DNA from 3 places in the Streptomyces herbicida genome. Region 1 is predicted to be linked to each of the others. Evidence: riboswitches for the same ligand, from Rfam matches in the RefSeq annotation. Region 1 holds a riboswitch; each other region holds the start of a gene.
The links. A riboswitch is a leader RNA that binds a small molecule or an ion and turns the genes downstream of it on or off. The one in region 1 is predicted to bind cyclic di-AMP.

Region 1 (2,195 bases):
CCGCCGGGTCACCACGAAGCCCTCGGCCTCCAGGGTGCGCAGTGCCTCGCGGACGGGGACGCGCGAGACGCCGTAGCGGCGTGCGAGGAGTTCCTCGGTGAGGCGGCCGCCGCGCTCGTAGACACCGGCGACGATGTCGTCCCTGATCGCCGTGCATACCGAGCTCGCCGGAATACGCATGACCGACCTCCGCTTTAATCCCCGTGAAACGTCGCCGATTGACGTGTGTTCCGTGACTCTATTGCAATGAGCGGGAATTTCCGATGGCGTGCAGGAATCCATGGATATTTTTTGGACAGCGGCGCGGCCGAAACGGCGAAAGCCCCGGCTCGAGGAGCCGGGGCTTCGGGAAGCGGTGCGCCGTGCCGTCAGACGTTCACGCCGTGCTTGCGGAGGTAGGCGACGGGGTCGACGTCCGAGCCGTACTCCGGGGTCGTCCGGGCCTCGAAGTGGAGGTGCGGCCCGGTGACGTTGCCGGTCGCGCCGGACAGGCCTATCTGCTGACCGGGGACGACCTTCTGGCCCACGGAGACGCCGATGGACGACAGATGGCCGTACTGGGTGTACATGCCGTCCGCCATCCTGATCACGATCTGGTTGCCGTACGCCCCGCCCCAGCCGGTCGACACGACCGTGCCGGAGCCGACCGCGTGGACGGCGGTGCCGCTGGAGGCGTGGAAGTCGATGCCGGTGTGCGAGCCGGAGGACCACAGGGACCCGCCGGTCTTGTAGCCGGTGGAGACGTAGGAGTTCGCGATCGGCGTCACGAAGGCGTTGAGCCGCTTGCGCTCGGCCTCGCGGGCGGCGCGCGCCTTGGCCTCGCGCTCCTTCTCCGCCAGCGCGACGGCCTTCTTGCGTGCGGCCTCCTCGGCCGCCTTCTGCTCGGCGGCCTGCTCCTGGGCCGCGGCCTGGGCGTCGATCTGCTCGGCGACCGAGTCGCCCATGGTGATGACGGGCGTGAGGCCGGTGTCCGCGGGGGCGGGCTCGGCGGCGAGCGCCGGAGAGGCCGCGAGGCTGCCGATGGCGCCCGTGGTGGCGAGGGCCGCGACGCCCGCGGCGCGGGCGGTGGTGCGGTGCATCCGGCCGGGACGGCGGTGCTTCCCGGTGGCGCGAGTGAACGCCATGTAGTGGCTGGTCCTTTCCTTCCCTCTCGCCTACCGGGTTAGCTGACGGGTTCGGAGCAGGAAGGTCTCCTACGGACCCCCTCGCTGCACGCGCGGGCGTCCGATTCACCCCAGGGACTGCTATGGGTCCCCGGCTCCCCTGGCTCGCGCCGTACGGGGACTCGGCGATGGCTGTCCGGTGCCGCGGGTGCGGCGCACTGCCCGACGAACAGCCTGGACGACGCTATGCGGGCGGCCTTTCAATCCCCAACCCGAACCCGGATTTTGTAGCGCATCCCACAGGGCAGACAGGCAACCTCCGCACCAATTCGGACATCCTGGAGAAACGTGCGTGGGTCCTGACGACCCGTCGGCCGTCAGAACCCACGCGCGTGTGCCCCTACTCGGCGGAGACGACGGTGACTTCGCCGATGCCGAGCGCCTCGACCGGCTCCTTGATCTGGTCGGCGTCGCCCACCAGGACCGTCACCAGACGGTCCACCGGGAACGCGTTGACCACCGCGGCGGTGGCCTCCACGGTGCCGGTGGCGGCGAGCTGCCGGTACAGCGTCGCCTGGTAGTCGTCCGGCAGATACTGCTCGACCTGGTCGGCCAGCGTGCTCGCCACGGCCGCCGCCGTCTCGTACTTCAGCGGCGCGACCCCCACGAGGTTCTGCACCGCGACGTCGCGCTCGGCATCGGTGAGGCCCTCCTCGGCGAGCTTGCGCAGCACCGCCCACAGGTCCTGCAGCGCGGGACCGGTGTTCGGGGTGTCCACGGAGCCGCTGATGGCGAGCATCGAGGCACCCGTGCCGTCCGGGGCGGACCTGAGGACCTGCCCGAACGAGCGCACACCGTAGGTGTAGCCCTTCTCCTCGCGCAGGACGCGGTCCAGGCGGGAGGTGAGGGTGCCGCCGAGGCAGTACGTGCCGAGCACCTGGGCGGCCCACACACGGTCATGCCGGTCCGCGCCGACCCGGCCGATGAGCAGCTGCGTCTGGACGGCTCCGGGGCGGTCCACGATGACGACCCGGCCGGTGTCGTCGGCGGTCACCGGCGGCACGGGCCGCGGCTGCGCCGTCGAGCCGTTCC
Region 2 (2,195 bases), on a different contig from region 1:
GTCAGGGGTTGAGGCCCTTGCCCCGCAGCCATGTCATCGGATCGATCCCGGTGGCCTGGCCGCCCGGGTGGACCTCCAGGTGCAGATGCGGGCCGGTGACGTTGCCGGTGGCGCCGACGCGGCCGATGACGTCGCCGGTGCTGACCTTCTGCCCGGCGGAGACGCTGATCGAGGACTGATGGCAGAACCACAGCTCGGTGCCGTCGTCGAGGGTGAGGATCGTGCGGTAGCCGTAGGAGCCGGCCCAGCCCGCCTCGGTGATCGTGCCGCTGTGGATGGCCTTGATGAGCGTGCCCGTGGGCGCGGCGAAGTCGAGGCCGGTGTGGTAGCCGGAGGACCACATGGCGCCGGCCTGACCGAAGGTCGAGGTGATCGTGTACGAGGAGGTCGGCAGCGTGTACTGCTTGGCCAGCGCGGCCAGGCGCGCGGCCTCGGCCTTCTTCTTGGCCGCGGCCTCCGCGCTCGCCTTGGCGGCGGCGGCCTTGGCGGCGGCCTCCTTCTCGGCCTTGGCGGCCGCGGTGGCGACCTGCTTGTCCGCGGCGGCCACGGCAGCGGCGGCGGCCTTGGTGTCGACCTGGCCCCGCTGCTTCTCGGCCTGGGCCATGATGCGGTTGCGCAGCGCCTCACCGGCGTCGGAGGCGCCCTGGGCGCTGTCGGCGGTGGTCATGCCGACGCCGCTGAGCGCGGTCGCGGAGCCCTTGGGGGCGTCGTCCGGGGTGCTGTCGCCGAGCAGGGAGCCGACGGAGGGCAGGTCGGGCATGGAGATGGACACCGGCGGCTTGCCGGTGTTGGCGCTGGCCATGCCGCCCGCGCCGACGGCGGCTATGACACCGACGCCCAGGACCGTGGAGCTGCGGGCGAGTCCGCCGCCGCGCTGCTTGGCGACGCGATGCCGGCCGCGTACCGGGCTGAGGGACTCCTCGGTGGGGTTCCACTCCTCCCACGGGCCCTCGTCGGTGCGGTAGCTGCCGTAGCCGAAGGTCTCGGGGTGCTCGCTCGGCACGAATGGGGCTGTGGGGGCAGGCCGGTTGGACGCCACGCGGGCGTACTCCTTTCCTTCCGCCGCCTACCGGGTTAGCTGACGGGTTCGGAGCAGGAAGGTCTCCTACGCGCGTATACCGGCCGTGCCTCCACGGCGGCATCCGCGTGATTCACCCCAAGGTGGTGGTTCCCCGGTTCCCTTGCGGGATTCGGCGCGTGCGCACGGAGCCGACTCTTGTGACGGCTGGGACGACCGCGCTGCGTTATCGAACGTTAATAGACCCCGCCGTCAGATTCCAAGCCGTTCTACTTGATCATTAACGTTTTTACTGCGGGACTTACAGGCCATGACCGGTGGAAATCGGGCGAGTTGGCCGCAGTACATGAGTCACGGCGGTTTTGATGGTGACTCAGATGTTATGCGGAGGGCTTCCGTCCGATCACTCTTCGTGATAAGTGCGTGGTCGCACAAAACACTCAGGGCCGGAATCCGTGAACTGGATTCCGGCCCTGAGCCTTGAGTAGCGGGGACAGGATTTGAACCTGCGACCTCTGGGTTATGAGCCCAGCGAGCTACCGAGCTGCTCCACCCCGCGTCGGTGTGCCTCAAGCATACGCCATACGCAGGGGTGCAAACGCACGGCTCTACTCGCCGGTCAGCAGGTGCCGGTTCGGCGCTTTTGCCAGGTCCTCGTACTCGGGCAGCACGACGACGTCCACGCCCTCGCCCGTCAGCAGCCCGGTGCCGTCGGCGCCCGGCACGAACGTGTCCGGCTCCCGCCAGGCCGTGACCACCCGTCGCACCCCGGCGTCCAGGATCAGCCGCGCGCAGGGAGCGGGCCGCGACGCCCGGCGGGTGCAGGGCTCCAGGCTGCTGTACACCGTGGCGGCGGCCAGCCTCGGATCGGCCGGGTCGATCTTGGCCAGCGCCGCCTCCTCGGCGTGCACGACCGGGTCGTCGCCCTCCCGCGAATGACCCCGGGCCAGCTCGGTCCCGTCTGCGGCCACCACGATCGCGCCCACGCTGAAGGCGGTCTCCGAGGGCGGGCACAGCGCCGCGAGCTCGCAGGCGATCCGCATCCAGTGCCGGTCCGCCGCGCTGACCGACCGCCCGGTTCCGGGTGCCGTCGGCTCGTACCGCATCAGTACGACGTCCTCGATGCGGCGCGTCTCGACGAGCCGGAGCCGCCCGCCCTGGTAGCCCCCGGGGCCGA
Region 3 (2,195 bases), on a different contig from region 1:
GAAGCGCTTGGGATCGAGCTCCAGGTCGCGGCAGACCAGGGCCATCAGACGCTTGCTGTCGGCGGCGTCGTAGATCGAGAACGACGACGTGAAGCCGAGCTTCTTGCTCTCGCGGCGCAGGATGCGCACACACGCGCTGTGGAAGGTCATCACCCACATCGCGTTCGCGCGGGGGCCGACGAGGTGCTCGACGCGCTCCTTCATCTCGCCCGCGGCCTTGTTGGTGAAGGTGATCGCGAGGATCTGGCCCGGGTGCACGTTCCGCTCGGCCAGCAGGTGGGCGATGCGGTGCGTGAGCACGCGGGTCTTGCCGGATCCGGCGCCGGCCACGATGAGCAGGGGGGAGCCGGCGTGCACGACGGCCGCGCGCTGGTTCTCGTTCAGCCCCTCCAGCAGCGCTGCGGCGTCGATCACCGGGCGCGCGGCGCCGTCGCGGTAGTACGCGTCCCGGTCCGGAGGCACGTCGAACTTCCCACCGAACAGATCGTCCGGAACCGGCTCCGGAGCGTGATCGTCCTCGGGCGGCGGCGGGGGTTCCTCCTCGCGCCCGTGAGGGGCCTGGAGGTCCGCCAGGAAGCTGTCGTCAAAGAGGCTGCTCATCGCTCTCCGAGTCTAGGGTGCCCCACCGACAATCGACCGCCGCCCCGGAAAACAGGACCGGCCCCGCGCGCGGGGGATCTTCCCGATGCATGAGCCGGACAACTGTCTCACGCTCCGGAAGCATGCTGTCACACGGGCGGAACTCTGCCTTCAGGTCACAAAAATGTATCGGGCATATCGCCCATCAACCTTCACACGGGCCACACCAGTTGGCTACCGTCTCGGGCGGGCCGTACGACCCCCACCGGCGAACGTCGCCGGACCGCGCGGCCTCCGCCGAGTCCGGTGCGCCGCCACGGCAGCCGGAGCCGGGGACCCAACCGACCTTGGGGTGAATCGGCCCAACCTCCCTCCGGAGCAAGGGCCGTAGGGCAACCCTTCCGAACCACCCGCCCGAACCCGACAGCTAACTCGGTAGGCGGAACGTGGAAGGAGTCGCCTCCCTTGGCGTCGCACCGCAAGTCGCGCCCCGCGAGTGCCCTGGTAACAGGCATACGCACCCCCGCCATCGCCACCGCCGCGCTCACCTCCGTGGCTCTGCTGTCCCAGACCGCCAATGCCACCCCCTCCGCCGACGGCGACAAGCCGAGCATCGAGGAGGTCGAGAAGAAGGTCGACGACCTGTACCGCCAGGCGGAGTCGGCGACCGAGAAGTACAACGCGGCCAAGGAGAAGTCCGGCAGTCAGCGCAAGAGCGTCGACTCCCTGCTGGACGACGTGGCCCGGCGCACGGACAAGCTCAACAAGGCACGTGAGGAACTGGGTACGTTCGCCGCCGCCCAGTACCGGACCGGGGCCGCCGCGCCCGACACCGCCACCTTCCTGCTCTCGGACTCCCCGCAGGACTACTTCGACCAGACCCAGCTGATGGGCCGGATGACCTCGCGGCAGAAGGGCGCGGTCGACGACTACATCACGCAGCAGTCGGCGACCATGAAGAAGCGGCAGGAGGCCGCCAAGAGCCTCCAGACGCTGACCGAGTCGCAGAACGAGCTGAAGACCGCCAAGGCCACCGTCCAGAAGAAGCTCGCCTCGGCTCGCGAGCTGCTGTCCAAGCTGACGGCGCAGGAGAAGGCCCGGCTCGCCGCGATCGAGAAGCAGAAGCAGGAGGAGGCCGCGCGCAAGGCCGCGGAGCTCGCGAAGAAGCAGGCGGCCGCGGAAGCGGCGAAGAAGGCCGCCGCCGCGAGTTCCTCGAGCTCCTCCGGTTCTTCGGGCTCCTCGGGCTCGTCCACCTCGACGGGTTCGACGGGTTCGACGGGGTCGACCGGTTCGACGGGCTCGACCGGCTCCTCCTCGGACTCCTCCTACACCACCAAGGCCGAGAAGGCGATCGCCTTCGCCCGCGCCCAGATCGGTAAGCCGTACGTCTGGGGCGCCACCGGCCCCGGCTCCTACGACTGCTCCGGCCTCACCTCGGCCGCCTGGCGGGCGGCGGGCGTCAGCCTCCCGCGCACCACCTACGACCAGGTCAACGTGGGCACCACGGTCTCGCTCACCAACGCCGAGCCCGGCGACCTGATCTTCTTCTACGACGACATCAGCCACGTCGGCATCTACATCGGCAACGGCATGATGATCCACGCCCCGAAGCCCGG

Region 2: another riboswitch for cyclic di-AMP. It lies ahead of Q8A52_RS47355 (M23 family metallopeptidase); the one in region 1 lies ahead of Q8A52_RS33985 (M23 family metallopeptidase).
Region 3: another riboswitch for cyclic di-AMP. It lies ahead of Q8A52_RS07870 (C40 family peptidase); the one in region 1 lies ahead of Q8A52_RS33985 (M23 family metallopeptidase).

What each region holds. Positions count from the first base shown of each region.
Region 1 covers NZ_JAUYWJ010000019.1:124,365-126,559, reverse strand. Annotated here, with positions in the region: gene Q8A52_RS33990 (GntR family transcriptional regulator) at 1-180, opposite strand, end outside; gene Q8A52_RS33985 (M23 family metallopeptidase) at 369-1,124, opposite strand; cyclic di-AMP (ydaO/yuaA leader) riboswitch at 1,137-1,301, opposite strand; gene Q8A52_RS33980 (M16 family metallopeptidase) at 1,504-2,195, opposite strand, start outside.
Region 2 covers NZ_JAUYWJ010000046.1:22,536-24,730, reverse strand. Annotated here, with positions in the region: gene Q8A52_RS47355 (M23 family metallopeptidase) at 2-1,039, opposite strand; cyclic di-AMP (ydaO/yuaA leader) riboswitch at 1,047-1,206, opposite strand; tRNA gene Q8A52_RS47350 (tRNA-Met) at 1,504-1,577, opposite strand; gene Q8A52_RS47345 (dihydrofolate reductase family protein) at 1,627-2,195, opposite strand, start outside.
Region 3 covers NZ_JAUYWJ010000003.1:167,549-169,743, reverse strand. Annotated here, with positions in the region: gene pcrA (DNA helicase PcrA) at 1-600, opposite strand, end outside; cyclic di-AMP (ydaO/yuaA leader) riboswitch at 865-1,036, shown strand; gene Q8A52_RS07870 (C40 family peptidase) at 1,045-2,195, shown strand, end outside.